Regions from separate parts of the Streptomyces sp. NPDC002809 genome, predicted to be linked through region 2. Evidence: riboswitches for the same ligand, from Rfam matches in the RefSeq annotation. Region 2 holds a riboswitch; the other holds the start of a gene.
What was found. Region 2 has a riboswitch for glycine ahead of gcvT (glycine cleavage system aminomethyltransferase GcvT). Riboswitches for the same ligand answer to the same signal wherever they lie in the genome.
Positions count from the first base shown of each region.

Region 1 (15,194 bases), on a different contig from region 2:
GTGCACCCCGACGCGGTGCTGCGCGGGCCGTTGTACATCGGTGACTACGCCAAGGTCGAGGCCGGCGTGGAGATCCGGGAGCACACCGTCATCGGGTCGAATGTGGTCGTGAAGAGCGGCGCTTTTCTTCACAAGGCCGTGGTGCACGACAATGTGTACATCGGTGATCACAGCAATCTGCGCGGGTGCGTGATCGGCAAGAACACCGACATCATGCGCGCCGCCCGGATCGAGGACGGGGCGGTCATCGGCGACGAATGCCTCGTCGGCGAGGAATCGATCATCCAGGGAAATGTTCGCGTCTACCCCTTCAAGACCATCGAAGCCGGCGCGTTCGTCAACACCTCGGTGATCTGGGAGTCGCGCGGACAGGCACACCTCTTCGGCGCACGAGGAGTATCCGGGATCCTGAACGTCGAGATCACGCCGGAACTGGCGGTCAGGCTGGCCGGTGCGTATGCGACGACGCTGAAGAAGGGCTCCACGGTCACCACCGCACGTGACCACTCCCGTGGTGCCCGGGCACTCAAGCGCGCGGTCATCTCGGCCCTTCAGGCCAGCGCCATCGACGTCCGCGACCTCGAGAACGTTCCGCTGCCCGTGGCCCGTCAGCAAACCGCACGCGGCAGTGCCGGCGGCATCATGATCCGTACCTCGCCGGGTGTTCCCGACTCCGTCGACATCATGTTCTTCGACGAACGGGGAGCGGACCTCTCCCAGGCACGGCAGCGCAAGCTGGACCGGGTCTATGCCCGGCAGGAATACCGCAGGGCCTTCCCTGGTGAGATCGGCGACCTCTACTTCCCGTCCAGCGTCTTCGACTCGTACACAGGATCCCTGCTGCGGAACGTGGACACCGCGGGAATCTCCGACGCCGGACTCAAGGTGGTCGTCGACGCGTCCAACGGCAGCGCGGGGCTTGTGCTCCCCAGTCTGCTGGGACGGCTCGGTGTGGATGCGCTGACCATCAACCCCGGCCTCGACGAATCCCGGCCGACCGAGTCGGCCGAGACCCGCCGGTCCGGGCTGGTCCGGCTCGGGGAGATCGTCTCGTCGGCGAGGGCTGCGTTCGGTGTCCGGTTCGACCCGGTCGGTGAACGGCTTTCACTGGTCGACGAGCGAGGCCGGATCGTGGAGGACGACCGGGCCCTGCTGGTCATGCTCGACCTCGTCGCCGCGGAGCGTCGCAGCGGCAGGGTGGCGCTGCCTGTCACCACTACCCGCGTGGCCGAGCAGGTGGCCGCGTACCACGGGACCCAGGTCGAGTGGACGATGACGTCGCCCGACGACCTGACGCGGGTGGGACGCGAGGAAGGCACCATTTTCGGTGGGGACGGACGCGGCGGGTTCATCGTTCCCGAGTTCAGCAGCGTCTTCGACGGCTCCGCCGCATTCGTGCGGCTCATCGGACTGGTCGCAAGAACGCAGCTCACACTCAGCCAGATCGACGCGCGCATCCCGCGTGCGCACGTGCTGCGGCGTGATCTCGCGACCCCGTGGGCCGTCAAGGGCCTGGTGATGCGGCGTGTGGTCGAGGCGGCGGGAGACCGCAACGTGGACACGACGGACGGTGTACGTGTCGTGGAGGCGGACGGCCGCTGGGTGATGGTGCTGCCGGACCGTGCCGAAGCGGTCACGCATCTGTGGGCCGAAGGGCCCGACGACGCCTCGGCCCAGGCGCTCTTGGACGAATGGTCCGCGATCGTCGACAGCGCAGGTCAATGATGTGACCGGATTGCCGGGGCGGGTGAGCTGTGCCGCCCCGGCATCCGGACCCGGCCCGGATGCCGCGGTGCGGCCGCGGGAGTCGCGCGCCTGCATCCAGGACATCGGTGGGGCCATTCGGCGGTAGCCGCTGCGACATGCGACGATGTGCGGCATGTCGCAGCAGCCCCCCGATCGGAGTACCGCCTCGCCGCCCTCGCGCCCCGACGCGTCCATGTCGCTGCTGACCAATGTGATGGACCACAGCCTGGACGACGGATATGCCGAGGCTTCGGCGCGTCGCAAGGCCGACGGGCGCGCGGGGATGCCCCGGACCCTCAAGGCGAAGCTCGGCTTCGCGGCGTGTCTGGTGCTGGCAGCGCTTGTCGTGACGCTCGGTGCCGCTCAGGCGCGGGTTGCCGCGCCGGTTCTGGCCAAGGAGCGCGAAGAGCTCATCGACCGGATCGACGCGGAGACGTCTGCGGCCGACACGCTTGAAGCTCAGGTGGAGGAGATCCGCGACGACGTGGGCAGGCGCCAGCGCAAGGCGCTGGAGAAGCACGGCGGTGACCAGGCCGAACTGGTGGCCCTGCTGTCCGGGGCGACGCCTGTGCACGGTCCCGGGGTGAAGCTCGTCGTCGACGACGCGAAGGACACCGAGCAGGGCGGAGGCGGACCGCGGGAGAGCAGCGGGTTCTCCGACACCGGCAGGGTCCGCGACCGGGACATGCAGAGGGTCGTGAACGGCCTGTGGCAGTCCGGCGCCGAGGCGATCGCCATCAACGGACAGCGTCTGACCGCCCTGTCGGCGATCCGCGCCGCGGGCGACGCCATACTGGTCGACAACAAACCGCTCGTGCCGCCGTACACGGTGCTCGCGGTGGGGGACGGGAAGAAGCTGGGCGCCGACTTCCAGGACAGTGCCGATGGCCAGTACCTGCAGGCGCTCAAGGACACGTTCGACATCCGGACCAGCATCTCCGTCCAGGAGAATGTGAGCCTCCCGGCGGCCCCGAGCCTGATCGTACGGACAGCAGAGCCTTATAAGGCCGCAGACACCGGCAGTGGTGCGGCAGAAACAGGGAAGGGCACATCGTGATCGCCGTACTGGGCCTCGTCGTGGGAGTCGTGGTCGGACTGTTGGTCCGGCCCGAAGTTCCGGCGGTGGTCGAGCCCTACCTTCCGATCGCGGTCGTGGCGGCTCTCGACGCCGTCTTCGGCGGTCTGCGGGCCATGCTCGACGGCATCTTCGTCGACAAGGTCTTCGTGGTCTCGTTCCTCTCGAACGTGGTCGTGGCCGCGCTGATCGTCTTCCTGGGCGACAAACTGGGCGTCGGAGCGCAGCTCTCCACCGGCGTGGTCGTCGTTCTCGGTATCCGCATCTTCTCCAACGCCGCCGCGATCCGCCGGCACGTCTTCCGGGCCTGACGCCGATGAGCAACGACGCATTCAACGGCGACCGCGAAGAACCCGGCGAGCAGGCCGAGGAGACTCCCGGGGAACTGACCGGGCGCCAGCGGCTGATGGCCGGAATCTGGCCGCCCCGGATCACCCGCGCCCAACTCATCGTCGCAGTGCTGTTGTTCGTCCTCGGCCTGGGGCTTGCCATCCAGGTGCGGTCGAACAGCGACAACAGCGCGTTGCGCGGCGCCCGCCAGGAGGACCTCGTCCGCATCCTCGACGAGGTGGACGACCGCACGCAGCGGCTGGAGGACGAGAAGCAGCGCCTCGTCGACCAGCGCACGGAGCTGGAGAACAGTTCCGACCAGGCGGAGGAGGCGCGGAAGCAGACAGTGGAGAAGGAGCGCCAACTCGGCATCCTCGCGGGTACCGTGGCGGTGCACGGCCCCGGCATCACCCTCGCGGTGAACGACCCCGGGGACGCAGTGCAGGCCGACATGCTGCTGGATGCCCTTCAGGAGCTCCGGGCGGCCGGTGCCGAGGCGATCGAGGTCAACGGCGTGCGCGTGGTGGCCAATACGTACTTCTCCGGTGACGGGGGAGCCGTCAAGGTCGACGGCCGCAAGATCTCCGCTCCCTATGTCTTCAAGGTCATCGGCAAGCCGCAGGACCTGGAACCGGCGCTGAACATCCCCGGCGGTGTGGTGCAGACATTGGAGAAGGAGCAGGCCACGGTGCACGTGGCGCAGTCCGACGACATCGTCGTCGACGCCTTGCGACCGGCTGAGCGGCCTGACTACTCTCGGTCGTCGGGCCAGTGAACCCGGGACGCGTGGGTGTCGGGGGACATGAGCAGGAGGTTGCGGGGGGTCGGCGCATCGTAATGGTGGTGCGTGGTGGAAACTGTCGAGTGGATACGGACGTTGTGAAGATGTCCGGGTCGGCAGGTGTGTTCATTCAGGGTTCGTCCTGCCCCACGGGCGGGTCTGTTTCGGTCAAGGGGAATCGCCCGTGAAGTTGTTTGGGAAGTTGTTCGGCAAGAGCGCTCGCGATGAAGCCGCACGCCATCGCGCACCGCGCCATGGTCAGAGTGAGGAGCAGGGCGGCGAGCGCCCCCTCTTCCGTGACCAGGTGGCAGGTCCGGGAGGTGACAATTCGGGTGGTTCCGGCGCGTCGTCCGTTGACCCTGCCGGTCCCGGCCGCATAGGTTTCGGAGAACCCTCAACCTCAAGTACGGGTGGAGGGTTCACCCCGAGGCAGGAGGCTTCGTCCATGCCGGTCTGTACGAGGTGCGGGCACCGCAACGCCGAGGCCAGCCGTTTCTGCTCCAACTGTGGGGCGCCGCTCAGGGGCGGGATTCCGGAGCGGGCGTCGGAGACGACGTCGACCATCTCCATCTCGGGCCTGGAGGCCTACGAGGCGGAGGCGACCGGGCAGACGTCCGTGCCGTCGCTCTCGCCCGAGGCCCAGGCCGCCGTGGACGCGCTGCCGCTCGGCTCGGCGCTCCTGGTGGTGCGACGGGGGCCCAACTCGGGCAGTCGCTTCCTCCTGGACAGCGAGCTGACCACGGCCGGCCGCCACCCGCAGGGTGACATCTTCCTCGACGACGTGACGGTGTCGCGGCGTCACGTGGAGTTCCGTCGGAGCCCCGACGGCAGCTTCACCGTGGGGGATGTGGGCAGCCTCAACGGCACCTATGTCAATCGTGAGCGCATCGACTCCGTCGCGCTGTCCAATGGCGACGAAGTGCAGATCGGCAAGTACCGGCTGGTCTTCTACGCGAGCCAGCGCGGCATCTGACCGTCCCCCCGACTCCGTCGGGGGGACCCGAGGAAGGTCCATGCTGAGAACACCGACGGGCGGTGCCGGACACGGCACCGCCACCGCCGACGACCGTCCGATGAGCATCGGCACGGTGCTCCTGCAATTGCGGGACGAGTTCCCCGAAGTCACCATCTCCAAGATCCGCTTCCTGGAGGCCGAGGGGCTCGTCGAGCCACAGCGGACACCTTCCGGATACCGGAAGTTCCGTTCCGGCGACGTTGAGCGGCTGGCTCAGGTGCTGCGGATGCAGCGGGACCACTATCTTCCGCTGAAGGTCATCCGGGAGCACCTGGACGCCCTCGCGCGGGGTGAGCAGGTCGCTCTGCCCGCCCCGGGCGGCGAGCCCGAGCTGACCGACGGCGGCTGGACCGGTGGGCCGGGGCGGGCCACCGCGGCCCGCATCGGCCGCGCCGAGCTCCTCGCCGCCGCCGAGGTGACCGAGAGTGACCTGGACGCTTGGGAGTCGTACGGTCTCGTCGCGCCGTCGGCGCAGGGAGGCTATGACGCCGAGACGGTCACCATCGCCAGGCTTGTGGCGGATCTGGGGCGATTCGGTCTGGAACCTCGTCATCTGCGCGCGATGCGAGCAGCCGCGGACCGGGAGGCCGGGCTGATCGAGCAAGTCGTCGCGCCGCTGCGCCGGCACCGGAATCCGCAGACCAGAGCGCATGCCGAGGCCACCGCGAAGGAGCTCGCCGAGCTCTCCGTACGGCTGCACTCGGCCCTCGTACAGACCGCTCTGCAGATCCGTCTTCACTGATCCCGGCGGGGCCCGACTACCCAAACCTGCCGAGCACGTCCTAGGGTTGCTGTGTGAACGAGCTCGACGTTGTGGGTGTCCGGGTGGAAATGCCCTCCAATCAACCGATCGTGCTCCTGCGTGAAGTGGGAGGCGATCGGTACCTCCCCATTTGGATCGGTCCTGGTGAGGCGACCGCGATCGCCTTCGCTCAGCAGGGCATGGCTCCGGCCAGGCCGCTGACCCATGATCTCTTCAAGGATGTGCTCGAGGCCGTCGGCCAGGAGCTCACCGAGGTCCGGATCACGGATCTGCGAGAAGGGGTCTTCTACGCGGAGCTGGTCTTCGCCAGCGGAGTCGAGGTGAGCGCGCGGCCTTCCGACGCGATAGCGCTCGCCCTGCGCACCGGTACGCCGATCTACGGCAGTGACGGGGTGCTCGACGATGCGGGAATCGCGATTCCCGACGAGCAGGAGGACGAGGTGGAGAAGTTCCGCGAGTTCCTCGACCAGATCTCGCCGGAGGACTTCGGTACGAACAGTCAGTGACGTCCCAAGGGGCGCGCCAGCGCATCCGACAAGCCTTTCCCGATCGTGAGTCACGGGAAACCACCCTCAGGGTGATTATCACTCGGCGTGCCGAGTGTGGCGATCGTTGACGCACCCCGGGTGACTGCCTACCTTCGAGTGGGCAGGTCAAGGACGGAGGTCGGCGTGAGAAGCAGCGGCGACGGTACGGCAGCAGGTGGGCCGTATCCGCAGCAGGGGAGTACAGCCGGCCACACCATCAGGCAACCGGCTGCGCCGGACGCGATGGCGGGGGACGGCGTGACATCGGCCAACGAGATCGGCTATCGGGGCCCGACGGCGTGCGCAGCCGCGGGTATCACCTACAGGCAGCTCGACTACTGGGCCCGCACGGGGCTGGTGGAACCGAGCGTCCGCCCGGCCTACGGGTCGGGCACACAGCGGCTCTACAGCTTCCGGGACGTCGTCCTGTTGAAGATCGTGAAACGATTCCTCGATACCGGGGTGGCGCTTCAGAACATCCGCACCACCGTGCAGCACCTGCGGGCCCGGGGCTTCCAGGATCTCGAGCGCATGACGCTGATGAGTGACGGAGCGACCGTCTACGAGTGCTCCTCGCCCACCGAGGTCGTCGAGCTGCTCCAAGGGGGCCAGGGAATCTTCGGCATCGCCGTCGGGGTGGTGTGGCGGGACGTGGACGCCGCGCTGTCCCAGTTGCACGGGGAGCGCGTGGACACCGGCGAGACACTGATCGGCAACAACCCCACCGACGAACTCGCCCGTCGGCGCAACCGGGCGGGCTGACCGGGTGGCAGCGCGGCCGCACCCCGGAATTCCGGGGTGTGCCCGCCGTCGTCACAGGGCGGCTGTCAGTGCCGTAGGGCACCATCGGTTGATGTGAGAGCCGCGCCCACCATCCTGCATCTGGACATGGATGCCTTCTACGCGTCCGCGGAGCAGGCGGCGAAGCCGAGCCTGCGCGGCAAGCCGGTCGTGGTGGGCGGACTGGGCCCCCGCGGAGTCGTCGCCACCGCCTCGTACGAGGCGCGGCGTTTCGGGGTGCACTCGGCGATGCCGATGGCGCAGGCCAGGAGGCTGGCGCCGAACGCGGCCTATCTCGTGCCGCGCTTCACGCTCTACCGGACGGTGAGCGACCAGGTCATGGAGCTGCTGGGGCGCCTCTCGCCCCTGGTCGAGCCCCTCAGCCTCGATGAGGCCTTCGTCGACCTGGAGGCGGGCGGCACGGCGGACGACGCGGCCTCGGCCCTGGAGATCGGCGAGCAGCTGCGCGGGGCGATCGAGGCGGTCACGGGGCTCAGCGGCTCCGTCGGGCTCGCAGGCTCCAAAATGCTGGCGAAGATCGCCTCCGAAGAGGCGAAACCCGACGGGATCCTGCTGATAGAGCCCGGCACGGAGCGGGAACTCCTCGCGCCCATGACGGTGCGTACCCTGCCCGGAGTCGGCCCCGCCACCGCAGACCATCTGCGCCGCGCCGGCATGACCACGGTCAACGACCTCGCCGAGGCGGGCGAGGCGGAACTCGTACGGCTGCTGGGCAAGGCGCACGGCAGCTCTCTGCACCGCATGGCGTTCGGATACGACGACCGGCCCGTGGTCGCCGAGCGGGACGCGAAGTCGGTGTCGGTCGAGGACACCTTCGACACCGATCTGCATGACCGCGTCCGGGTCAGGACCGAGGTGGAGCGGCTGGCCGACCGGTGTGTCCGGCGGCTGAGGGGTGCCGGACGGTCAGGGCGCACGGTGGTGCTGAAAGTGCGGCGCTACGACTTCTCGACCCTCACCCGCTCCGAGACGCTCCGTGGGCCCACCGACGACCCCACGGTCGTCAGAGAGGCCGCGGCTCGGCTCCTGGAGTCCGTGGACACCACCGGCGGCGTGCGGCTGCTGGGCGTCGGCGTCACAGGCCTCGCCGACTTCACCCAGGAGGACCTGTTCGCCCAGGCGGCGGACGAGCGGACGGCGGCCGAGCTCCCCGACACCACCGAAGCGGGCGCGGACGAGGGGGAGCCGACGGGTGAGGAGCCCGCGCAGGAGAGTGCTGAGCAGCTTGCGGCGCGGCGCTGGCCGGCCGGACACGACGTACACCACGACACCCACGGGCACGGCTGGGTACAGGGCAGCGGGGTCGGGCGGGTGACGGTGCGATTCGAGGAACCGGAATCGGCGCCCGGCCGGGTCCGTACGTTCCGTATCGACGATCCGGAGCTGCAGCCGGCCGATCCGCTGCCGCTCGTACGGAACCCGGTGGACTACTCGTCCTGGCCCGCCAGCCTGCCGAAGTCGCGGTCGGGGGCGCTCTCGCCCGGCGCCGAGTCCAGACCGTAGTGCCGGTAGAGCTGAAGCTCCTGTTCCGGCGAGAGGTGACGGCCGACGCCGAAGTCGGGTGCGTCCTTGATCAGGGCGCGGTCGAAGGGGATGCGCAGCGTGTCCTCGACGAATTCGCTGGGCTCCAACGGGACGAAGGCATCCCGGCTGAACAGTCCGGTGCGCACGGCCGCCCACTCGGGCACACCGGTGGCGTCGTCGAGGTACACCTCGTCCACGGTTCCGATCTTGGTGCCCTTGCGGTCGAACGCCTTGCGGCCGATCAGGCTGCGCGGATCGATGTCGGTCTGCACGTGGCCTCCCATTGGTCGCAGCTACTCCACAGGCACTACAGAAGTGCACATCCGTGGCATCGGCCACTCGAGATTTCCACCGCATACCCCGCTGGTAGGCTGGCAATGGCTGCTGACCCTGTGCGGGAGAGTCCTCCGGAGGCAATCCGGAGGCGCCGAAGGAGCAAATCCTCCCCGGAATCTCTCAGGCCCCCGTACCGCACGGACGAGGTCACTCTGGAAAGCAGGGCGGGTTCCCGCACGGCCACGGCCGGACAGGAACTCTCCCTCACCGACGGTGAAAGCCGGTGCGCCCTGCGGGCACCGGTGAAGCTCTCAGGTTGAGATGACAGAGGGGGAGGCCGTTCGGGCACCCCGCGCCGTGGTGCCCCTCGCAGGTCGTGACAGACCAGGAGGCCTCCATCATGACCCCCCGTCGCACTTCGCTCTCCCAGCTCGAACAGGGGATCCCCTTCGAGCAGCGCCACATCGGTCCCGATTCCGAGGCACAGGCGAAGATGCTCGCCCAGGTCGGTTACGGCTCGCTCGACGAGCTGACCGCCGCCGCGGTGCCCGATGTGATCAGGAGCGCCGAGGCCCTGAAGCTGCCGGCCGCCCGGACTGAGGCCGAGGTCCTCGCCGAGCTGCGCCTCCTCGCCGACCGCAACCAGGTCCTGGCCCCGATGATCGGGCTCGGCTACTACGGCACGTTCACCCCGCCGGTGATCCTCCGCAACGTCATGGAGAACCCCGCCTGGTACACGGCCTACACGCCCTACCAGCCCGAGATCTCCCAGGGCCGCCTCGAAGCCCTCCTGAACTTCCAGACGATGGTCGCCGAGCTCACCGGGCTGCCCACCTCCGGCGCCTCGCTGCTCGACGAGGGCACCGCCGCGGCCGAGGCCATGGCACTCGCCCGGCGCGTCGGCAAGGTGAAGAAGGGCGTCTTCCTGGTCGACGCCGACACCCTGCCGCAGACCGTCGCCGTCATCGAGACCCGCGCCGAGCCGACCGGGGTCGAGGTCGTCGTCGCCGACCTCACCGACGGCATCCCGGCCGAGATCGCCGAGCGCGGCGTCTTCGGCGTGCTGCTGCAGTACCCGGGCGCCTCCGGAGCCGTACGGGACATCAAGCCCGTCATCGAGCAGGCCCACGGGCTCGGCGCGATCGTCACCGTGGCCGCGGACCTGCTGGCGCTCACCCTGCTCACGTCGCCCGGCGACCTGGGCGCGGACATCGCGGTCGGCACCACGCAGCGCTTCGGTGTGCCGATGGGCTTCGGCGGTCCGCACGCCGGCTTCATGGCCGTACGCGAGAAGTTCGCCCGCAGCCTCCCGGGCCGCCTCGTGGGTGTCTCCGTGGACGCGGACGGGAACAAGGCGTACCGGCTGGCCCTGCAGACCCGCGAGCAGCACATCCGCCGCGAGAAGGCCACCAGCAACATCTGCACCGCTCAGGTGCTGCTCGCCGTGATGGCCGGCATGTACGCCGTCTACCACGGCCCCGACGGGCTGCGGACGATCGCACGGCGCACCCACCGCTACGCGGCCATCCTGGCCGAGGGCCTGCGGGCCGCCGGTGTCGACGTGGTGACCGGTACCTACTTCGACACGCTCACCGTCCGGGTCCCGGGCAAGGCCGCCACGGTGGTCGCCGACGCCCGTGACCGCGGGGTCAACCTGCGGCTCGTCGACGGCGACCTGGTCTCGCTCGCGTGCGACGAGACCACGACCCGCGCGCAGGTCGCTGCCGTCTGGGCCGCCTTCGGCGCCGAGGGCGACATCGAGGCGCTGGACGCCACGACCGCCGAAGCGCTGCCCGAGGGGCTGCTGCGCACCGACGCCTTCCTGACCCACCCGGTCTTCCACCAGCACCGTTCCGAGACCGCGATGCTGCGCTACCTGCGCAAGCTCGCCGACCGCGACTACGCGCTGGACCGCGGCATGATCCCGCTCGGCTCCTGCACCATGAAGCTGAACGCGACCGCCGAGATGGAGTCGATCACCTGGCCCGAGTTCGGCGCGCTGCACCCGTTCGCACCGGCCGAGCAGGCCGAGGGCTTCCTGACGCTCATCCGTGAGCTCGAGGAGCGCCTCGCCGAGGTCACCGGCTACGACGCGGTCTCCATCCAGCCGAACGCCGGGTCGCAGGGCGAGTTCGCGGGGCTGCTGGCCGTGCGTGCGTACCACCGGGCCAACGGCGACGAGGGCCGGACCGTCTGTCTGATCCCTTCCTCCGCCCACGGGACCAACGCGGCGAGCGCCGTGATGGCCGGCATGAAGGTCGTCGTGGTGAAGACCGCCGACGACGGCGAGGTCGACATCGACGACCTCCGTGCCAAGATCGCGCAGCACCGCGACGAGCTCGCCGTGCTCATGATCACCTACCCGTCCACTCACGGTGTCTTCGAGGAGCACGTCGCCGACATCTGCGCCGAGGTGCACGACGCCGGCGGTCAGGTGTACGTCGACGGGGCCAACCTCAACGCCCTGGTCGGCCTCGCCAAGCCGGGCCACTTCGGCGGCGACGTCTCGCACCTGAACCTGCACAAGACCTTCTGCATCCCGCACGGTGGCGGCGGTCCCGGCGTCGGTCCCGTCGGTGTGCGTGCGCACCTGGCCCCGTACCTGCCGAACCACCCGCTGCAGCCCGCCGCCGGTCCGGAGACCGGTGTCGGACCGATCTCGGCTGCCCCGTGGGGCTCGGCCGGAATTCTTCCGATCTCCTGGTCCTACGTACGCCTGATGGGCGGCGAGGGCCTGAAGCGTGCGACGCAGGTCGCCGTACTCGCGGCCAACTACATCGCCAAGCGGCTGGAGCCGCACTACCCGATCCTGTACAACGGCCCGGCCGGACTGGTCGCGCACGAGTGCATCGTGGACCTGCGCCCCATCTCCAAGGCGACCGGCGTCAGCATCGACGATGTCGCCAAGCGCCTCATCGACTACGGCTTCCACTCGCCGACCATGTCTTTCCCGGTCGCGGGCACGCTGATGATCGAGCCGACCGAGAGCGAGGACCTCGCGGAGCTGGACCGGTTCTGCGACACGATGATCGCCATCCGCGGCGAGATCGAGAAGGTTGCCTCGGGCGAGTGGAGCGCGGAGGACAATCCGCTGGCCAACGCCCCGCACACCGCGGCCGCGCTGGGCGGGGAGTGGGAGCACGGCTACAGCCGTGAGGTGGCAGTCTTCCCGGCCGGGGTGTCCGCCGCCGACAAGTACTGGCCGCCGGTGCGGCGGATCGACGGTGCGTTTGGTGACCGCAACCTCGTCTGCTCCTGCCCGCCCCTGGAGGAGTACGACAACTGATTCCGCAACGCCGGAACACGGGGGCGTGACGCGGACATGCGTGGGGGCCGGTGCGGAGACATCTCCGGGCCGGCCCCTTTTCGTACCGGCCGCTCAGGCCGCCTTCACCACCCGGCCCGTTTCCAGCGGTCGGTGCGGGGCGATGATCTGCCCGTCCGGGAGCAGCTCACCGGTGTCCTCGAAGAGCAGGACGCCGTTGCACAGCAGGCTCCAGCCCTGTTCCGGATGGTGCGCCACCAGACGGGCGGCCTCCCGGTCGGCTGAGTCGGCTGTCGGGCAGGCTGGCTGGTGCTGACACATGGCTGGGTTCTTTCGCTGCGTTGAGTTGAGTGTCCTGCGGCTTGAAGAGGTGTTCATGGCCGCCCCCCGTATCGATCGGTCCGGTCCCAGTGTTGCCCTACGGGCGTCAATCCGCAGGGATTTCGCAGCAGCACATCTTCTCCTCCCATGACGCATCACCCGCCCGGACGGTTCAACGCAACTGCACTGTCACTTCGGGTGGTTCGGGGTGGCCGGATGGGGCTAGTCCGGATGGGCGCGTGTGCCCCCACCTGATGGCACTGTGCCCCGCCACCGGGTCGGGTGGCGGGGCACAGTGCCAGTCAAGTGGGGGGAGCCGGCGTTCAGGCGGGAGAACCGAGCAGGGGGCCGGGGCCGGGTGCGATACGGGTGGTGATCACGGGGAGCAGATCAGCGACCCGGTGCGGACGGTGTGCCGCGATACCCGGTGGGGCGGGAGCCAGCGGAACCAGGAGATCGGCCGGGGCCGGTGAGCCGCCGGAGGCGTCGGCCCCGGTGTCCCCGTGCAGCCACAGCGCCATCATGTAGAGCTCGGGGATGGAGAGCAGCCTCGGCTGGTAGGGCGTCGCCGCCGCTTCCGCGTGGCGCAGGGCGAGTTCGGTCGAGGCGATGTACGGGCCTTCGAAGAAGTGCGAGAAGGCCCAGCCGTCCGGGGTGAGCATCGTGTCCGCCGCGGCGACGGCTCGCTCCGTGCTGCGGATCAGGAAGCGCCACGCGGCGAGCCGGGTGGTGGGCGCGAGCCCGCCCGGACCGATTCGGTCCAGCACATGGACGGGGAGCGGCTGTTCGGGGCTCAGCGGTCCCTGGGCGGACCGCAGGGCGGGGGTGCGGGCCTCGCGGACCGCGGTCGGTGAACCGAGCGCCGCGAGAACGCTGCGCAGAGCGGGCGCGGGAGCCGGGGGTACATGCAGCGGCATAGTGGTCGCCTCTCACTTCGGAGACACGGTGGAGCGTGGGCGGGTGCAGACGGCGCTGTCGGCGTGCGGGGCCAGAGGAGGCCGGTGACTGGGCCGGTGCGTCAACTCTCTGCCTCGTCCGCGGAGTTTATACGACACGTGTTCACGCGGTGTTTCCACTAGCCGCCACGGCTATTGCCGGCAAGGCGGTATCCGGACTCAATTATGCGGAGATTATGTTGATTCGTTGCGAGCGGCGCAGCCACCGCCTCAGGTTTTTCCCGTGCGGCGGTAGGCTGAAACGTGTCGGCGCTTTCCCCGGGCGTCGAACGGGGAATCTGCGCGCTGCGTCATGCCGAGTGAATGTGCCCCCGGCCTCGGTCATCAGATTAGCGGGTGCGCGGCGTCCGTGGTGCGTTATCGATCTCCCCGTCTGGGCATTATCGATCGTGACGCGAGCGGCCTGGGCCGCGGGCTGCCCACTCGAGGAGGGACACTTCGATGGGGGAGAAGGTTGTTGCGGGCGCCTTGGACCTGTCCGACCGGCAGAAGTACCGGAGGAAGCTCCACCAGTGCCTGGAGGGGCTGGGGAGGCTCCTGGCGGAGCGGAGGTTCGACCGGCCGCGCAACCTCATGGGCATGGAGATCGAGCTGAATCTGGCCGGCGCCGACGGTATGCCGAAGATGTTGAATGGGCAGGTTCTGGAGCGCATCGCGAGCCGCGATTTCCAGACGGAACTGGGGATGTTCAATCTCGAAGTGAACATAGTTCCCCACAATCTTTCAGGCCGTGTTCTCGATCGGCTGGCCGAGGAACTGAGGACCGGTCTCGGATATGCCGACCGGAAGGCCGCCGAGGTCGACGCCGGGATCATGATGATCGGAATACTTCCCACCCTCGGACGCGAGGACATGGTCCGGTCCAATCTCTCGGACGTGGACCGTTACGCGCTGCTGAACGATCAAATGGTGGCGGCGCGCGGTGAGGATTTCTCCCTTGATATCGAAGGTGTGGAGCGACTGGTCTGCACCTCCGGGTCGATCACGCCCGAGGCCGCCTGCACCTCGGTGCAGCTGCACCTGCAGGTGACTCCGGAACGCTTCGCGGACGTGTGGAACGCAGCCCAGGCCGTCGCGGCGGTCCAGGTGGCCATGGGAGCCAATTCCCCCTTTCTCTTCGGCCGCGAGCTGTGGCGGGAGTCGCGGCCGCCCCTCTTCCAGCAGGCCACGGACACCAGGCCGCCCGAACTCCAGAACCAGGGGGTGCGGCCGAGGACCTGGTTCGGTGAGCGCTGGGTCGATTCGGCGTACGAGCTCTTCGAGGAGAACCTCCGCTTCTTTCCCCCGCTGCTGCCCATCTGCGACGAGGAGGACCCGCTGCGGGTCCTCGACGAGGGCGGGGTGCCGCAGCTCCAGGAGCTCGTCCTGCACAACGGCACGGTCTACCGGTGGAACCGCCCGGTGTACGGGCTCGCGGACGGCGTCCCGCATCTGCGGGTGGAGAACCGGGTGCTGCCCGCGGGACCGACCGTCGCCGACGTGATCGCCAACACCGCGCTCTACTACGGACTCGTACGGGCTCTTGCGGAGGAGCCCCGTCCGGTGTGGACGAGGATGCCCTTCACCGCCGCGGCCGAGAACTTCGACACCGCCTGCCGCCGGGGCATCGAGGCCGAGCTGCTCTGGCCCCGTCCGGGCCGTTCCGGCGGACTGACCCGGGTCCCGGCCGTCAAGCTCGTGCGGGACGAACTGCTGCCTCTGGCCGCCGCGGGGCTCGACGCCTGGAACATCGCGCCCGCGGACCGGGACCGCTACCTGGGAATCATCGAGGAGCGCTGCAGGCGGCGGGTGAACGGGGCGTCCTGGCAGGCGGA
Region 1 covers NZ_JBEOVJ010000060.1:1,736-16,929, forward strand. The annotation lists gene ABT025_RS28150 (sugar phosphate nucleotidyltransferase) at 1-1,725, shown strand, start outside; gene ABT025_RS28155 (DUF881 domain-containing protein) at 1,880-2,803, shown strand; gene ABT025_RS28160 (small basic family protein) at 2,800-3,132, shown strand; gene ABT025_RS28165 (DUF881 domain-containing protein) at 3,138-3,926, shown strand; gene ABT025_RS28170 (FHA domain-containing protein) at 4,117-4,905, shown strand; gene ftsR (transcriptional regulator FtsR) at 4,946-5,689, shown strand; gene ABT025_RS28180 (bifunctional nuclease family protein) at 5,743-6,216, shown strand; gene ABT025_RS28185 (MerR family transcriptional regulator) at 6,382-6,999, shown strand; gene ABT025_RS28190 (DNA polymerase IV) at 7,093-8,541, shown strand; gene ABT025_RS28195 (PRC-barrel domain-containing protein) at 8,466-8,846, opposite strand; glycine riboswitch at 8,948-9,044, shown strand; gene gcvP (aminomethyl-transferring glycine dehydrogenase) at 9,239-12,124, shown strand; gene ABT025_RS28205 (DUF5999 family protein) at 12,218-12,424, opposite strand; gene ABT025_RS28210 (hypothetical protein) at 12,748-13,341, opposite strand; gene ABT025_RS28215 (glutamate-cysteine ligase family protein) at 13,822-15,194, shown strand, end outside.
Region 1: it holds a riboswitch for glycine, as region 2 does, so the genes downstream of both, gcvP (aminomethyl-transferring glycine dehydrogenase) here and gcvT (glycine cleavage system aminomethyltransferase GcvT) in region 2, are expected to answer to the same signal.

Region 2 (15,194 bases):
AGTTGGGCCGCAGCGGGTCCGTCTCCGGCCAGGAGCCCTCGTCGATCGACCCGTACACCTCGTCCGTGGAGATGTGCACGAACGTCTCGACGCCGGCCTGGCGCGCGGCGTCCACCAGGGTGTGCGTGCCCAGGACATTGGTCCGTACGAACTCGGCTCCTCCGTCGATCGACCGGTCCACGTGCGACTCCGCCGCGAAGTGCACCACCTGGTCGTGTCCGGCCATCAGCCGCGCGACGAGCTCGCCGTCGCAGATGTCGCCCTGCACGAACGTGAATCCGGGATGCGCGCGCACGGCGTCCAGGTTGGCGGGATTCCCCGCGTAGGTGAGTCGGTCCAGTACCGTCACGGACACATCGCCGGGCCCTTCGGGGCCCAGCAGCGTCCGGACGTAGTGGGAACCGATGAAACCGGCACCGCCGGTGACCAGCACACGCTTCGTCATGACGAGATCTGCACCTTGCTGTGGTCACCGAGCACGAACCGGTGGGCGGACGGGTTGCGGGGGGCCGGGGTCACCTGCACGTCCCGGCCGATGAGGGAGGCCTCGACACGGCGAACACCGGTCAGCGCGGAGTTCTGCAGGATGATCGTGTACTCGACCTCGCTGTCCGAGATGTGGCAGCCCTCGGAGATGGAGGTGAACGGCCCGACGTACGAGTCGGTGATCACGGCGTCGGCTCCGATGATCGCGGGCCCGACGACACGGCTGCCGGTGATCCGGGCGCCCTTCTCGATGCGCACCCGGCCGATGATCTCGCTGTCGGCGTCGACCGTGCCCAGCACGTCGGGGACGACGGTCTCCAGTACCGAGCGGTTGACCTCCAGCATGTCGGTGACGTTGCCGGTGTCCTTCCAGTACCCCGAGATCGTGGTCGAGCGCACGTCCCGGCCCTCGTCGATCAGCCACTGGATCGCGTGGGTGATCTCCAGTTCGCCGCGCCACGACGGCTTGATGGCCAGAACGGCGTCGTGGATGGCGGGTGTGAACAGGTAGACGCCCACCAGGGCGAGATCGCTCTTGGGATGTTCGGGCTTCTCCACCAGTGCGGACACCCGGCCCTCCGCGTCCAGTTCGGCCACTCCGAACGCCGACGGGTCGAGCACGGGGGTCAGCAGGATGTGCGCGTCGGGGCGCTCGGTGCGGAAGCTGTCCACCAGTTCGGTGACGCCGCCGACGATGAAGTTGTCGCCGAGGTACATCACGAAGTCGTCGTCGCCCAGGAATTCACGGGCCACGCGTACCGCGTGCGCCAGCCCCAGCGGCGCGTCCTGGCGGATGTAGGTGACCTCGAGGCCGAACGCGGAACCGTCCCCCACGGCCTTGCGGATCTCGTCGGCGGTGTCCCCGACGACGACGCCCACCTCGGTGATGCCGGCATCGGCGATCGCCTCGAGCCCGTAGAAGAGGACGGGCTTGTTGGCCACAGGAACCAACTGTTTCGCCGAAGTATGGGTGATCGGTCGAAGTCGGGTCCCAGCCCCGCCCGACAGCACGAGTGCCTTCACGTAGCCAGCCTCCACAGCAGATGACTCCAGTCTCTTTCCGCTCGTAGCGTGGAGGCCACAGCTGCAGGAAAGGTGGAGTCGCGGTGGAGAGCCGCTGTCCCGGGAGGCGCCGGGATGTCCGGCGCCCGCCCGTGCGGAGGGCCCTGGGGCGGGGTGAGGAAGGCCCTGACAGCGCCGAAGGCGTGAACGCGCCGGGCAGGGCCGGCCCTCAGCACTCGATGATGTTCACCGCGAGCCCGCCCCGCGCCGTCTCCTTGTACTTGACGGACATGTCGGCGCCCGTCTCCTTCATGGTCTTGATGACCTTGTCCAGGGAGACCTTGTGGATGCCGTCGCCGCGCAGCGCCATCTTCGCCGCGGTGACGGCCTTCACCGCCGCCATGCCGTTGCGCTCGATGCACGGGATCTGGACGAGCCCGCCGACGGGGTCGCAGGTCAGGCCGAGGTTGTGCTCCATGCCGATCTCGGCGGCGTTCTCGACCTGCTCGGGGGTGCCGCCCAGTACCTCGGCGAGGGCGCCCGCGGCCATGGAGCAGGCGGAGCCGACCTCGCCCTGGCAGCCGACCTCGGCGCCGGAGATGGAGGCGTTCTCCTTGAACAGCATGCCGATGGCGCCGGCTGCCAGCAGGAAGCGGACGATGCTGTCGTCCTTCTCCGCCTCGGTGGCGCCGCCGGCCGCGAAGTTCATGTAGTAGTGCAGCACCGCCGGGATGATGCCGGCCGCTCCGTTGGTCGGCGCGGTGACGACGCGGCCGCCCGCGGCGTTCTCCTCGTTGACCGCCATCGCGTAGAGGGTGATCCACTCCATCGCGTGGGTCTGCGGGTCGCCCTCGGCGCGCAGCTGGCGCGCGGTGTTCGCCGCGCGGCGGCGGACCTTGAGGCCACCGGGCAGGATGCCCTCGCGGGCCATGCCGCGGGACACGCACGCCTGCATGGCGCGCCAGATGTCAAGCAGCCCGGAGCGGATCTCGTCCTCGGTGCGCCAGGCGCGCTCGTTCTCCAGCATCAGGGAGGAGATCGACAGGCCGGTGTCGCGGGCGAGGCGCAGCAGCTCGTCGCCGGTGCGGAAGGGGTGCTTGAGGACCGTGTCGTCGAGGACGATCCGGTCCTCGCCGACGGCGTCCTCGTCGACGACGAAGCCGCCGCCGACCGAGTAGTACGTCTTCTCGAGGAGCAGGGTGTCCTCGTGGTCGTACGCGAAGACCGTCATGCCGTTGGCGTGGTACGGCAGTGCCTTGCGGCGGTGCAGGATCAGCTGCTTGTCGGCGTCGAAGGCGATCTCGTGCATGCCGAGGAGGTTGAGCCGGCCGGTGGCGCGGATCGCTTCGACCCGGTCGTCCGCCGTTTCGACGTCGACGGTGCGGGGGGACTCGCCCTCCAGGCCGAGCAGGACGGCCTTGGGGGTGCCGTGGCCGTGGCCGGTGGCGCCGAGGGAGCCGAAGAGTTCGGCGCGTATCGAGACGGTGTGGGCCAGCAGGCCCTCGTTCTTGAGCCGGCGCGCGAACATACGGGCGGCGCGCATGGGGCCGACCGTATGGGAGCTGGACGGGCCGATGCCGATCGAGAACAGGTCGAAGACCGAGATGGCCACGGGGGGACTCCTAAGGGTTGGTAGACGCCTTTGTCTGCCGGGTGGTGCGGTACGGGCGGGGGTGGGCCCGAAGAGCGGGGACAAGGGATGGGGCACCGCGCTCACTGTTCAGTGTGCGCGGTGCCCCTCCCCAACGTGCAAATACGCCGGTCCGGACTACTTCAGACCGGAGTACAGCGGGAACTTCTCGGCGAGCGCGACGACGCGGGCCTTCAGGTCGTCCGCGTCGTAGGACGGCTTGAGGGCGGACGCGATGATCTCGGCGACCTCGGTGAAGTCCTCCGCCTGGAAACCGCGGGTGGCGAGCGCCGGCGTGCCGATCCGCAGACCCGAGGTGACCATGGGCGGCCGCGGGTCGTTGGGGATGGCGTTCCGGTTGACCGTGATGCCCAGCTCGTGCAGCCGGTCCTCGGCCTGCTGGCCGTCCAGCTCGGAGTTGCGCAGGTCCACCAGGACCAGGTGCACGTCCGTGCCGCCGGACAGGACGGAGACGCCGACCTCGGTGACGTCCGGCTGCACCAGACGCTCGGCGAGGATGCGGGCGCCGTCCAGGGTGCGCTGCTGGCGCTCCTTGAACTCCTCGGTCGCGGCGACCTTGAACGAGACCGCCTTGGCCGCGATCACGTGCTCCAGCGGACCACCCTGCTGACCGGGGAAGACCGCCGAGTTGATCTTCTTGGCGAGCTCCTGCGTCGACAGGATCACACCGCCGCGCGGACCGCCGAGGGTCTTGTGCGTGGTGGTCGTGACGACATGGGCGTGCGGCACCGGGTTGGGGTGCAGACCCGCGGCGACGAGACCGGCGAAGTGCGCCATGTCGACCATCAGGTACGCGCCGACCTCGTCCGCGATGCGGCGGAAGGCGGCGAAGTCCAGCCGGCGGGGGTACGCGGACCAGCCGGCCACGATCAGCTTCGGCTTGGACTCCTTGGCGAGGCGCTCGACCTCGGCCATGTCCACGACACCGGTCTCGTCCACGTGGTACGGGATCACGTTGTAGAGCTTGCCGGAGAAGTTGATCTTCATGCCGTGGGTCAGGTGCCCGCCGTGCGCCAGGCTCAGGCCCATGATCGTGTCGCCCGGCTTCAGCAGCGCGAACATCGCGGCGGCGTTGGCCTGCGCACCGGAGTGCGGCTGTACGTTCGCGGCCTCGGCGCCGAAGAGCGCCTTGATGCGGTCGATCGCGATCTGCTCGACCACGTCGACGTGCTCACAGCCGCCGTAGTAGCGGCGGCCGGGGTAGCCCTCGGCGTACTTGTTGGTCAGGACGGAGCCCTGGGCCTCCATGACCGCGACGGGAGCGAAGTTCTCCGAGGCGATCATTTCGAGGGTGGACTGCTGACGGTGGAGCTCGGCGTCGACAGCGGCGGCGACGTCCGGGTCCAGCTCGTGGAGGGAGGAGTTGAGAAGCGACATCAGGTGGTCCCTTGGGTCTCAGTTACCGGAGAACGCGGTGTACTCGTCGGCGGAGAGCAGGTCCTTCGGCTCCTCCGCGATACGTACCTTGAACAGCCAGCCGCCTTCGAACGGGGCGGAGTTCACCAGCGACGGGTCGTCCACGACGTCCTGGTTCGCGGCCGTGACCTCGCCGGTCACCGGCGAGTACAGGTCGCTGACCGACTTGGTCGACTCCAGCTCGCCGCAGGTCTCGCCCGCGGTCACCGTGTCACCGACCTCGGGGAGCTGGGCGTACACGACGTCACCGAGCGCGTTGGCCGCGTACTCCGTGATGCCGATCGTGGCCACACCGTCCTCGACGGCCGACAGCCACTCGTGCTCCTTGCTGTACCGCAGCTGCTGGGGGTTGCTCATGACCTGAATTCTCCTGTACGCGGGGGAGTGCTGATGAACGATGGTCTTACGGTGTGAGACAGGACTGCGTCACGTGCGCAGTGCCGGATCCGCCGTCGGTTCTACTTCTGCCGCTTGTAGAACGGCAGGGCCACGACCTCGTACGGCTCGTGGCTGCCCCGGATGTCCACCCCGACGCCCGTGGTGCTGGGCGTGGCGTGTGCGGCGTCGACGTACGCCATGGCGATCGGCTTGCCGAGTGTGGGCGAGGGCGCGCCCGAGGTGACCTCGCCGATCACCCCGCCCTCCGCGACGACGGAGAACCCGGCGCGCGGCACCCGGCGGCCCTCGGCCACCAGGCCGACGAGCTTGCGGGGCGGGGCGGTCTCGGCGCGCTCGGCGGCGGCCTCCAGGGCCTTGCGGCCGACGAAGTCGCCCTCCTTCTCGAACTTCACGACCCGGCCGAGACCGGCGTCGAACGGCGTGAGCGCCGTGGTCAGCTCGTGTCCGTACAGCGGCATGCCCGCCTCCAGGCGCAGCGTGTCGCGGCAGGAGAGCCCGCACGGGATCAGGCCGCGGGAGGCGCCCGCCTCGGTGAGGGCCCGCCACAGCTGCTCGGCGTGCTCGGGGGCGACGAAGAGCTCGAAGCCGTCCTCGCCGGTGTAGCCGGTACGGGCGATCAGCGCGGGGACCCCGGCGACCGTGCCGGGCAGCCCGGCGTAGTACTTCAGACCGTCCAGGTCGGCGTCGGTGACGGCCGCGAGGATGGCGGGGGACTCGGGGCCCTGGACCGCGAGCAGCGCGTACGCGTCGCGGTCGTCGCGCACCTCGGCGTCGAAGCCGTCGGCGCGGGCGGTCAGCGCGTCCAGCACGATCTGGGCGTTGCCGGCGTTGGCGACCACCATGTACTCGGTCTCGCCCAGCCGGTAGACGATCAGGTCGTCGAGGATGCCGCCGTCCTCGGCGCAGATCATCGTGTAGCGGGCGCGGCCCACGGAGACGGTGCCGATGTTGCCGACGAGCGCGAAGTTCAGCAGCGCCACGGCCTCGGGGCCGGTGACGGTGATCTCGCCCATGTGGGAGAGGTCGAAGAGGCCGGCCTTCGTGCGCACGGCGTTGTGCTCGTCGCGCTCACTGGCGTACCGCAGGGGCATGTCCCAGCCCGCGAAGTCGGTCATGGTCGCGCCCAGCGAACGGTGCAGGGCATCGAGGGCGGTGAGACGGGGGGCGGTGCTCATGGTTGAAGGCTCCCAGGGCATGACGACGAGGACGATCCCTCCCCATCTGTCATCGGAACCTGAGAGGTTCGCCGAGAGACCCCGCAGGGGTTCGGCTTGCACCTTGGGTGGAGCCGCAGGGCGACTCGCTTTTCAGATCTGCCTCATCCACGCGGTACGGGGCCTGAGAGATTCAAGGGAGGATCTTGCTCCTTCGGCGCCCGGCACGGTGGCCGGGACTCTCCCGCGCGGATTCGAGCGGCCTGTATGCAGTTGAGGGGGCCATCATCGCACGCATTGCGGGAGAGTGGGGGGCCGGTACCGATGCCGGTCTCCTGCAGGATCCGGCGGGTCGGACGGTTGTGCCGCATTACCTTTTCTTTACACTTCTTGGGCAGGTGTGGGTAGCCGACAGGGGGAGGGCGATGACGTTGCAGCGGTACGCGACGACCGCGGGGGTCGCGCACGGCGCACTGCCCGCGCAGCCGGGTGCGCCGGCCAGGGAGGCGCTGGGCCCGCACGCACCTGTCGTACGGGACCTGCGGGAGCGGGGCGGGCGCAGCCCGCGCGGCCTGCACTTCGCCGCGGGCGACGTGGTGGTGGTCTCCGGACTGCCCGGCAGCGGTAAATCGACACTCATCGCACGGGCCGTCTCGGCGCACGCCGTCGACTCCCAGAACACCAGGGACCGCTGGGCGGCCCTGATGCCCCGCTTACTCCCGTACGCCCTCTACCGTCCGCTCGTCCGCGTCGCCCACTACTGGGGCCTGTGGCGGGTGCTGCGCTCCGGCGCCTCCCTGGTCGTCCACGACTGCGGAACCCAGGCCTGGGTGCGCGGCTGGCTGGCCCGTGATGCCCGGCGCCGCGGCCGCATCCTGCACCTCGTACTGCTCGACGTCACCCCGCGGACCGCGAGGGAGGGGCAGCGCGAGCGCGGCCGAGGAGTCTCCGGGTACGCGTTCGCCCGGCACCGCAGGGCCGTGGGGCGACTGCTGCGGGACACCGAGGCGGGCCTGCTGCCGCTGGGGTGCGCCTCGGCGGTGCTGCTGGACCGGGAGGCGGCGGGGCTGCTGACGAGGATCACGTTCGCAGACGCACAGGGTGAGGCCGGGCATCCCGCGTCCCGAACCGTGGAACCCGGCGCGACAGGCGGGCCGTAGCCCCGCTCGCTGCCGGCCCGGCAGCTCGAAGCGGGAGCGCCGGAGAACCCGACAGCCTGTCACGAAAGATCGACGCTAATCTCTTGCTGCACGACATGGGGTGAGAGAGGAAGACAGTGGACATTCCGGCACCGGCCCGGACCCATCCGCAGGGCGGATGGCCGGCCAACGAGCTCGAAGAAGTGCTGAGCGCCTCGCTCGGCAGCCCGGAAGCGGGCGGCAGGCTGGTGGAGGTGCTCGGCCGCAGCCACCTGTGGGTGCCCCTGCCCAGCGGCGGCTCGCCGGACGCCACCGACCTCGATCTGCCGACGCTGGACATCGAGGGCGCGCCGTACGTACCCGTGTTCAGCTCCGAACAGCAGTTCCTCGCCTGCGTGGGCGCCCATGTGTCGTTCACCGTGGCCCCCGCCCGCGAGTTCGCCCGGGGTCTTCCCCCGCAGCTCGGCATCGCGGTGAACCCCGGCGGCGCGGTCGGCATGCCGCTGCCGCCGCCCGCCGTCGCCGAGGTCTGCCGGGCCGGACGCACCGCGCTCGACGGACCGTCCAGCGGCGGCCGGGTCCGGCTGTACGAGCCGGACTGGCAGGAGGACCCCGTCGACTTCCTCTCCGCCGCGGCCGGCGAGTTCGAGGCGAGCGGCGTCGTGCTCAGCGCCCGGCGCGCCCTGGCCAGCATCGAGGGCGGCGACCCCGTCCTCTTCGTCGGCATCGAGTTCTCCACCTGGGACGGAGCCGGGCGCAACGCCCCCATGGACGCCCTGGGCCGGGCGCTGGGGCGCGTCGAGGTGCCGTGGCCCGTCAACCTGGTGCTGCTCGACGTGGCCCAGGACCCGGTCGCCGACTGGATGCGGGCGCGGGTGCGGCCCTTCTATCAGCGCCCCGCCGAGTAGCGGTGAGGCAAGGGGGCCGTCGCCGCGGGCCGACGGCTCCGGCCCCGGGAGTCAAGTCGGTGTCAGGGCCGCCGCATAAGCTGGTTTGATGGCTGGTGCCTCGGCACCGCGCCGCCCCGAGAGCCCCGGGAGCGGCAGGCCGACACAGTGGATCGAAGAGGGGCGGGACCCAGGGTGAGTGCGTCAGGCACCGCGGCGGCCGGGCAGGTCGAGCACATGCTGCGCCAAGTGACCCCCGGGCGCTACGACGCGTACGAGGCACTCCTCCAGGCCCTCGCGGCCGACCGGATCTGGATGCTCCTCTGGCACGGCCGGGCCGGCTCGCCCGACGCCCAGTACGGCAACATGGAGATCGACGGCCTCGGCTACGCCCCCTGTGTCACCTCCGCCCAGGAGCTCTCCGCCAGCGGCTGGAACCGGGACCACGAGGTCGTGAGCGGCCGCGACATCGCCCGAGCCCTGTTCCCCGACCGCTGGGGCATCTGGCTGAACCCGCACGCGCCGGGCGGCGGCGTGGGCATCCCCTGGCTGGACCTGCGCCGGATCGCCACCGGCCTCGACCGGATGCCCGCAGGACCGCTGCGGATCAGCGACCCCGCCATCGAGATCCCGCAGTTCTACGCCCAGCTCACGCAGAACGCCCATCACACCCCCGCCATCCGGTCGTTGCGCCGCGCCTGGGTGCAGCCCGCGATCGGTGTCCCGTACCTCGCCATCGGGCTCGATCTGTACGACACGAGCGGGCCGTCCGTGGACGCCGTGCGGTCGATGATGCAGCAGTCCATCGGCACGGTTCCGGAGGGGCTCCCGGTCTCCACGGTCGCGATGGCCGACGAGTACGACCCGGTCGCGATGTGGCTGCGCGCCAACTCCCGTCCGTTCTACGACAGGGAGCCGCACGCCCCGGCCGGCCGCGGTGCCGTCGTCGCTCCCGGTTACGGCTACCCGCAGGCCCCCGGCCCCGCTCCGCGCGCCTACTAGGCCCGCCCAAGTCCGGCTCCAGGAACGGACAAACAGCTCCCTGTCGGACAAGACGTCCGACGCGGTCACCCAAATAGCCATGCAATGGCGTTACTTGGGTGGCATGTCCGTTCTGGCGGATTAGTAGCCAAGTAGTCCGCTCACTCGATCATGCTGTCCGGATAACGGAAGCTCACTGACCGCATCACGTTTGAGCAAACATTCCCCGTCAGGTCTGGCGGGTGATCACAAAGTGGTTGAAGACTCCACGCAGCAGGTGCTCCATGCCCTCCGTGCCCCACTCTCGAGCAGGGCCCGTCCGGCAGCGCGCCCTTGCGTAATCAAGGTCATGTAGAAGCCGCTACAGCGGCGGTCACGGGCCGGCCACCGCCGGCCGAGAGGGGTCTCCAGCGCAATGACGGCACCTATCGAGACCACCAGGGCGGATTCACAGCCCGAAGCGGTACTGGAAGGCGCAGGCCGCAAGGAGATCGAAGGGCGCTCGCTCGGCCGCATCGCCTGGACCCGCTTCAAGCGGGACAAGGCGGCGATGGCCGGTGGCATCGTTGTCGTGCTGCTGATCCTCACCGCGGTGCTGTCCAAGCCGCTCCAGTCGCTCCTGGGGCTCGACCCCAACGCGTTCAACCAGAGCCTGGTCGACCCGCTCATGCTGGCGCCCAAGGGCGACTTCGGCGGGATGAGCCTGGACCACCCGCTCGGTGTCGAGCCGCAGACCGGCCGCGACATCCTCGCGCGCATCCTCGAAGGCTCCTGGGTCTCTCTCGTGGTCGCCGTCGGCTCCACGCTGCTGTCCGTCGTCATCGGTGTCGTCATGGGCGTCGTGGCAGGGTTCTACGGCGGCTGGGTGGACAGCTTCATCAGCCGGCTGATGGACACCTTCCTCGCCTTCCCGCTGCTGCTCTTCGCGATCTCCATCTCCGCCTCCCTGCAGGGCAACGCCTTCGGGATGGAAGGGCTCACGCTGCGGATCGCGGTCCTGATCTTCGTGATCGGCTTCTTCAGCTGGCCCTACATCGGCCGCATCGTCCGCGCGCAGACCCTGTCGCTCCGTGAGCGCGAGTTCGTCGAGGCCGCCAGGTCGCTGGGCGCCCGCGGCCCGTTCATCCTCTTCCGCGAGCTGCTGCCCAACCTGATCGCGCCGATCCTCGTGTACGCGACGCTGCTGATCCCCACGAACATCCTCTTCGAGGCGGCCCTGTCCTTCCTCGGCGTGGGTATCGCGCCGCCGCAGGCGTCCTGGGGCGGCATGCTCACGCAGGCGGTCGACCTCTACGAGGTGGACCCGATGTTCATGGTCATCCCCGGCATGGCGATCTTCGTCACCGTGCTGGCCTTCAATCTGCTGGGGGACGGGCTGCGTGACGCACTCGACCCTCGTGGCAAGTAAACGCGGCAGTGCCGCACAGGACTAGCGAGGGGGCTTTCCTCACCATGCAGAACAGAAAGACAGCAGTGGCCATAGCCGTGGCCGTAGCGGTGTCGCTCGGCGCTTCGGCGTGCAGTGGCAGCGACTCCGACAGCGGCGGCAAGAGCGGCGGCGGCAGCGCCAAGGCGGACGCGGGCCTGACGGGCATCGTCAACGCGACCGACAAGAAGGGGGGGACGGTCACGTACGAGCACACCAGTGGCCCGGACTCCCTGGACCCCGGCAACACGTACTACGGCTGGGTGCAGAACTTCGCCCGCCTGTACGCCCGTTCGCTGGTGACCTTCAAGCCGGCCGCCGGCAAGGAGGGCCTCGAGGTCGTTCCCGACCTGGCCACCGGCCTCGGCAAGGCCAGCGCGGACGCGAAGACCTGGACGTACACGCTCCGCAAGGGCGTGAAGTTCGAGGACGGCACCGAGATCACCTCGAAGGACGTCAAGTACGCCGTCGAGCGTTCCAACTTCGCGCCGGAGGCCCTGTCCAACGGCCCGACGTACTTCAAGGCCTACCTCGAGGGCGGCGACAAGTACAAGGGTCCGTACAAGGACAAGTCCGCCGCGGGCCTCAAGTCCATCGAGACCCCGGACGACTCCACGATCGTCTTCCACCTGAACAAGCCGTTCGCGGACATGGACTACCTCGCCGCCTTCTCGCAGACGGCGCCGATCCAGCAGAAGGCCGACACGGGCGCCAGCTACGTCCAGAAGATGGTCTCCTCGGGTCCGTACAAGTTCTCGGCGTACGACGAGAGCAAGGGCGCGACCCTGGTCCGCAACCCGGAGTGGGACGCCAAGACGGACCCGATCCGCAAGGCGCTGCCGGACAAGATCGAGCTGAAGTTCAACGTCAACCCCACCACGGTCGACGACCACCTGCTCAACGACGTCACCACCGCGGACATCGCGGGCACGGGTCTGCAGTCCAAGACCCAGCCCAAGGTCCTGGTCAAGGCGGCGGAGAAGGCGAAGACGGACAACCCGTACGCCGGCGCCCTGCAGTACCTGGCGCTGAACGTCAACGTGAAGCCGTTCGACAACGCCGAGTGCCGCAAGGCCGTCCAGTACGCCGTCGACAAGCAGAGCATGATCGACTCGATCGGTGGCTCGGTCAAGGGCGACCCGGCGAGCACGGTCATCCCCCCGAGCGTCGCCGGCTACAAGAAGTTCGACCTGTACCCGAGCGAGGGCAGCAAGGGCGACGTCGTCAAGGCCAAGGAGCACCTGGCCAAGTGCGGTCACCCCGAAGGCTTCAAGACCACGCTGACCGCGCGTTCCGACCGTCCTGACGAGGTCACCGCCGCCACGCAGCTCCAGGGCAGCCTGAAGGCCATCGGCATCACCGCCGAGATCAAGCAGTTCCCGGCGGACAAGTACTTCACCGACTTCGCGGGTGTCCCGAACTGGGTCCACAAGAACAACGCGGGCATGATGATGATGGCCTGGGGCGCCGACTGGCCGACCGGCTTCGGCTTCCTCGACCAGATCGTGAACGGATCGGCCATCAAGCCGTCCGGCGGCACGAACCTGATGGAGCTCAACGACAAGGGGATCAACGAACTCCTCGTCAAGGGCATCGGCACCGTCGACACCACGGCGCGCAACGCGACGTGGGGCGAGGTCGACCAGAAGGTCATGGAGAACGCCTCGGTCGTTCCGCTCTTCTACCGCAAGAACCTGCTCTACCGCCCGGACTCCGCGGCGAACGTCACCGTCACCAACGCGTACCTCGGCATGTACGACTACGTGCTCATGACGTCCACCAAGTAGCACCTGTTCATCAAAAGCATCCCCTGAAAGGCAGGTGAAGGCGCCGGGCCGGCGGGCGTACCCCGTCCGCCCGCCCGGCGCCGCACGGCTGTGGCTGCGTACATCATCCGACGCGTATTCGCCGCGGTGTTGCTGCTGCTGGTGGTCAGCGCAGTCACGTTCGCGATCTTCTTCCTGGTGCCCCGTCTCGGCGGGCAGACCCTCGACTCCATGGCTGCCCAGTACGTCGGGAAGAGTCCTGACCCCGACGTCATCGCCGCGGTCAAGAAGAACCTGGGACTCGACCAGCCCCTCTATCTCCAGTACTGGCACTTCGTCAAGGGAATCGTCGTCGGCGCCGAGTACCAGTTCGGACCCGACCCCGTCACCTGCAACGCCCCCTGCTTCGGGTACTCGTTCAAGACCCACACCGAGATCTGGCCGCAGCTTGTCGACCGTGTCCCGGTCACGCTCTCGCTGGCCGTCGGTGCCGCTGTCATCTGGGTCGTCTCCGGTGTCGCGATCGGTGTCGTCTCCGCGCTGAAGCGGGGCTCGTTCTTCGACCGCCTCTCCATGGGCGTCGCCCTCGCCGGTGTCTCGCTGCCGATGTTCTTCACCGGTCTGGTGGTCCTGGCGCTCTTCGGGAACGGGGAGTACGTACCGTTCACCGAGGACCCGGTGGCATGGGCGAGCAGTCTGGTCCTGCCGTGGTGCACACTCGCCCTGCTCTACTCCGCGCTCTACGCCCGGCTCACCCGGGCCGGGATGCTGGAGACGATGGGTGAGGACTACATCAGAACCGCGCGCGCCAAGGGCCTCAAGGAACGCAACGTGGTCGTCAAGCACGGCCTGCGCTCCGCGCTCACCCCGCTGGTCACGATCTTCGGTATGGACTTCGCGCTGCTGTTGGGCGGCGCGGTCATCACCGAAAGAGTCTTCTCCTTCCAGGGCCTGGGTGCCTTCGCCATCCAGGGCGTGACCACCGCCGACCTGCCCAAGGTGATGGGCGTGACCCTGGTCGCCGCCTTCTTCATCGTCATCTGCAACCTGCTGGTGGACCTCGTGTACGCCGCGATCGACCCCCGGGTGAGGCTCTCATGAGCGGCGCAACCAAGAAGGACTCCCAGGCTGCGGACGCCGTCCCGGCTCCGCGCTCCGGCGACGACCACGCCTTCCTCTCCGTACGCAACCTCAGCGTCCACTTCGACACCGACGACGGCCTGGTCAAGTCCGTCGACGGCGTCAGCTTCGACCTGGAGGCGGGTCAGACCCTCGGCATCGTGGGTGAGTCCGGCTCCGGCAAGTCCGTGACCTCGCTGGGGATCATGGGCCTGCACACCTCGGAGCGTGCCCGGATCGGCGGCGAGATCTGGCTGGACGGCGAGGAGCTCATCGGCTCGGGCCCCGAGCGCGTACGGAAGCTGCGCGGCCAGAAGATGGCCATGATCTTCCAGGACCCCCTCTCCGCCCTGCACCCGTACTACAGCATCGGCGCGCAGATCGTGGAGGCCCACCGGGTCCACAACAAGGTCGACAAGAAGGCCGCCAAGAAGCGCGCCGTCGAGATGCTCGACCGCGTCGGCATTCCCGAGCCGCACCGCCGGTACGACGACTACCCGCACCAGTTCTCCGGCGGTATGCGCCAGCGCGCGATGATCGCGATGGCCCTGGTCAACAACCCGCAGCTGCTCATCGCCGACGAGCCGACGACCGCCCTCGACGTCACCGTCCAGGCGCAGATCCTCGACCTCATCCGCGACCTGCAGAAGGAGTTCGGCTCCGCGGTCGTCATGATCACCCACGACCTCGGTGTCGTCGCCGAGATCGCGGACAACCTGCTCGTGATGTACGCGGGACGGTGCATCGAGCGCGGCACCGCCGAGAAGGTGTTCTACGAGCCGCAGCACCCCTACACCTGGGGCCTGCTCGGCTCGATGCCGCGCATCGACCGGGAGCAGACCGAGCGGCTCATCCCGGTCAAGGGTTCGCCGCCCAGTCTCATCAACGTCCCGTCGGGCTGCGCCTTCCACCCGCGCTGCCCGTACGCCGACGTCCCGCCCGACAACATCACCCGCACCGAGCGTCCGGAGCTGCAGCAGGTCAGCGACGGGCACTACTCCGCGTGCCATATGTCGCGCGAGCAGCGCGAACGGATCTGGACCGAAGAGATTGCGCCGAAGCTGTGACTGAGCTGAACAAGAAGACTCCCGCGCCCGCCGCGGCCGGGTCGGACGGGTCCGGTCCCGAGCCGCTCCTCAAGGTCGACGGCCTGGTCAAGCACTTCCCGATCACCAAGGGAATCCTGAAGCGCAAGGTCGGCGCGGTCCAGGCCGTGGACGGGCTCACCTTCGACGTGCGCCCCGGGGAGACCCTGGGCGTCGTCGGCGAGTCGGGCTGCGGCAAGTCGACCATGGGCCGGCTGGTGACCCGGCTCCTGGAGCCGACCGGCGGCAAGGTCGAGTTCCAGGGGCGCGACATCACCCACATGTCCGCGGGGCGGCTCCGGCCGATGCGCCGCGACATCCAGATGATCTTCCAGGACCCGTACGGCTCGCTGAATCCGCGCCACACGGTCGGCGGGATCGTCGGCACCCCCTTCCGGCTCCAGGGCGTCAAGCCCGAGGACGGGGTGAAGGCGGAGGTCCAGCGGCTGCTGGAGCTGGTGGGGCTCAACCCCGAGCACTACAACCGCTACCCGCACGAGTTCTCCGGCGGCCAGCGCCAGCGCATCGGCATCGCGCGGGCGCTCGCGCTCAAGCCGAAGCTGGTCGTCGCGGACGAGCCGGTCTCGGCGCTGGACGTGTCGATCCAGGCACAGGTGGTGAACCTGCTGGACGACCTCCAGGACGAGCTCGGGCTCACCTACATGATCATCGCGCACGACCTG
Region 2 covers NZ_JBEOVJ010000008.1:62,999-78,192, forward strand. The annotation lists gene rfbB (dTDP-glucose 4,6-dehydratase) at 1-445, opposite strand, end outside; gene ABT025_RS07675 (glucose-1-phosphate thymidylyltransferase) at 442-1,509, opposite strand; gene ABT025_RS07680 (L-serine ammonia-lyase) at 1,718-3,100, opposite strand; gene glyA (serine hydroxymethyltransferase) at 3,257-4,516, opposite strand; gene gcvH (glycine cleavage system protein GcvH) at 4,535-4,912, opposite strand; gene gcvT (glycine cleavage system aminomethyltransferase GcvT) at 5,014-6,129, opposite strand; glycine riboswitch at 6,272-6,365, opposite strand; gene ABT025_RS07700 (AAA family ATPase) at 6,534-7,268, shown strand; gene ABT025_RS07705 (enhanced serine sensitivity protein SseB) at 7,385-8,155, shown strand; gene ABT025_RS07710 (enhanced serine sensitivity protein SseB C-terminal domain-containing protein) at 8,330-9,136, shown strand; gene ABT025_RS07715 (ABC transporter permease) at 9,531-10,523, shown strand; gene ABT025_RS07720 (ABC transporter substrate-binding protein) at 10,568-12,328, shown strand; gene ABT025_RS07725 (ABC transporter permease) at 12,419-13,408, shown strand; gene ABT025_RS07730 (ABC transporter ATP-binding protein) at 13,405-14,493, shown strand; gene ABT025_RS07735 (ABC transporter ATP-binding protein) at 14,490-15,194, shown strand, end outside.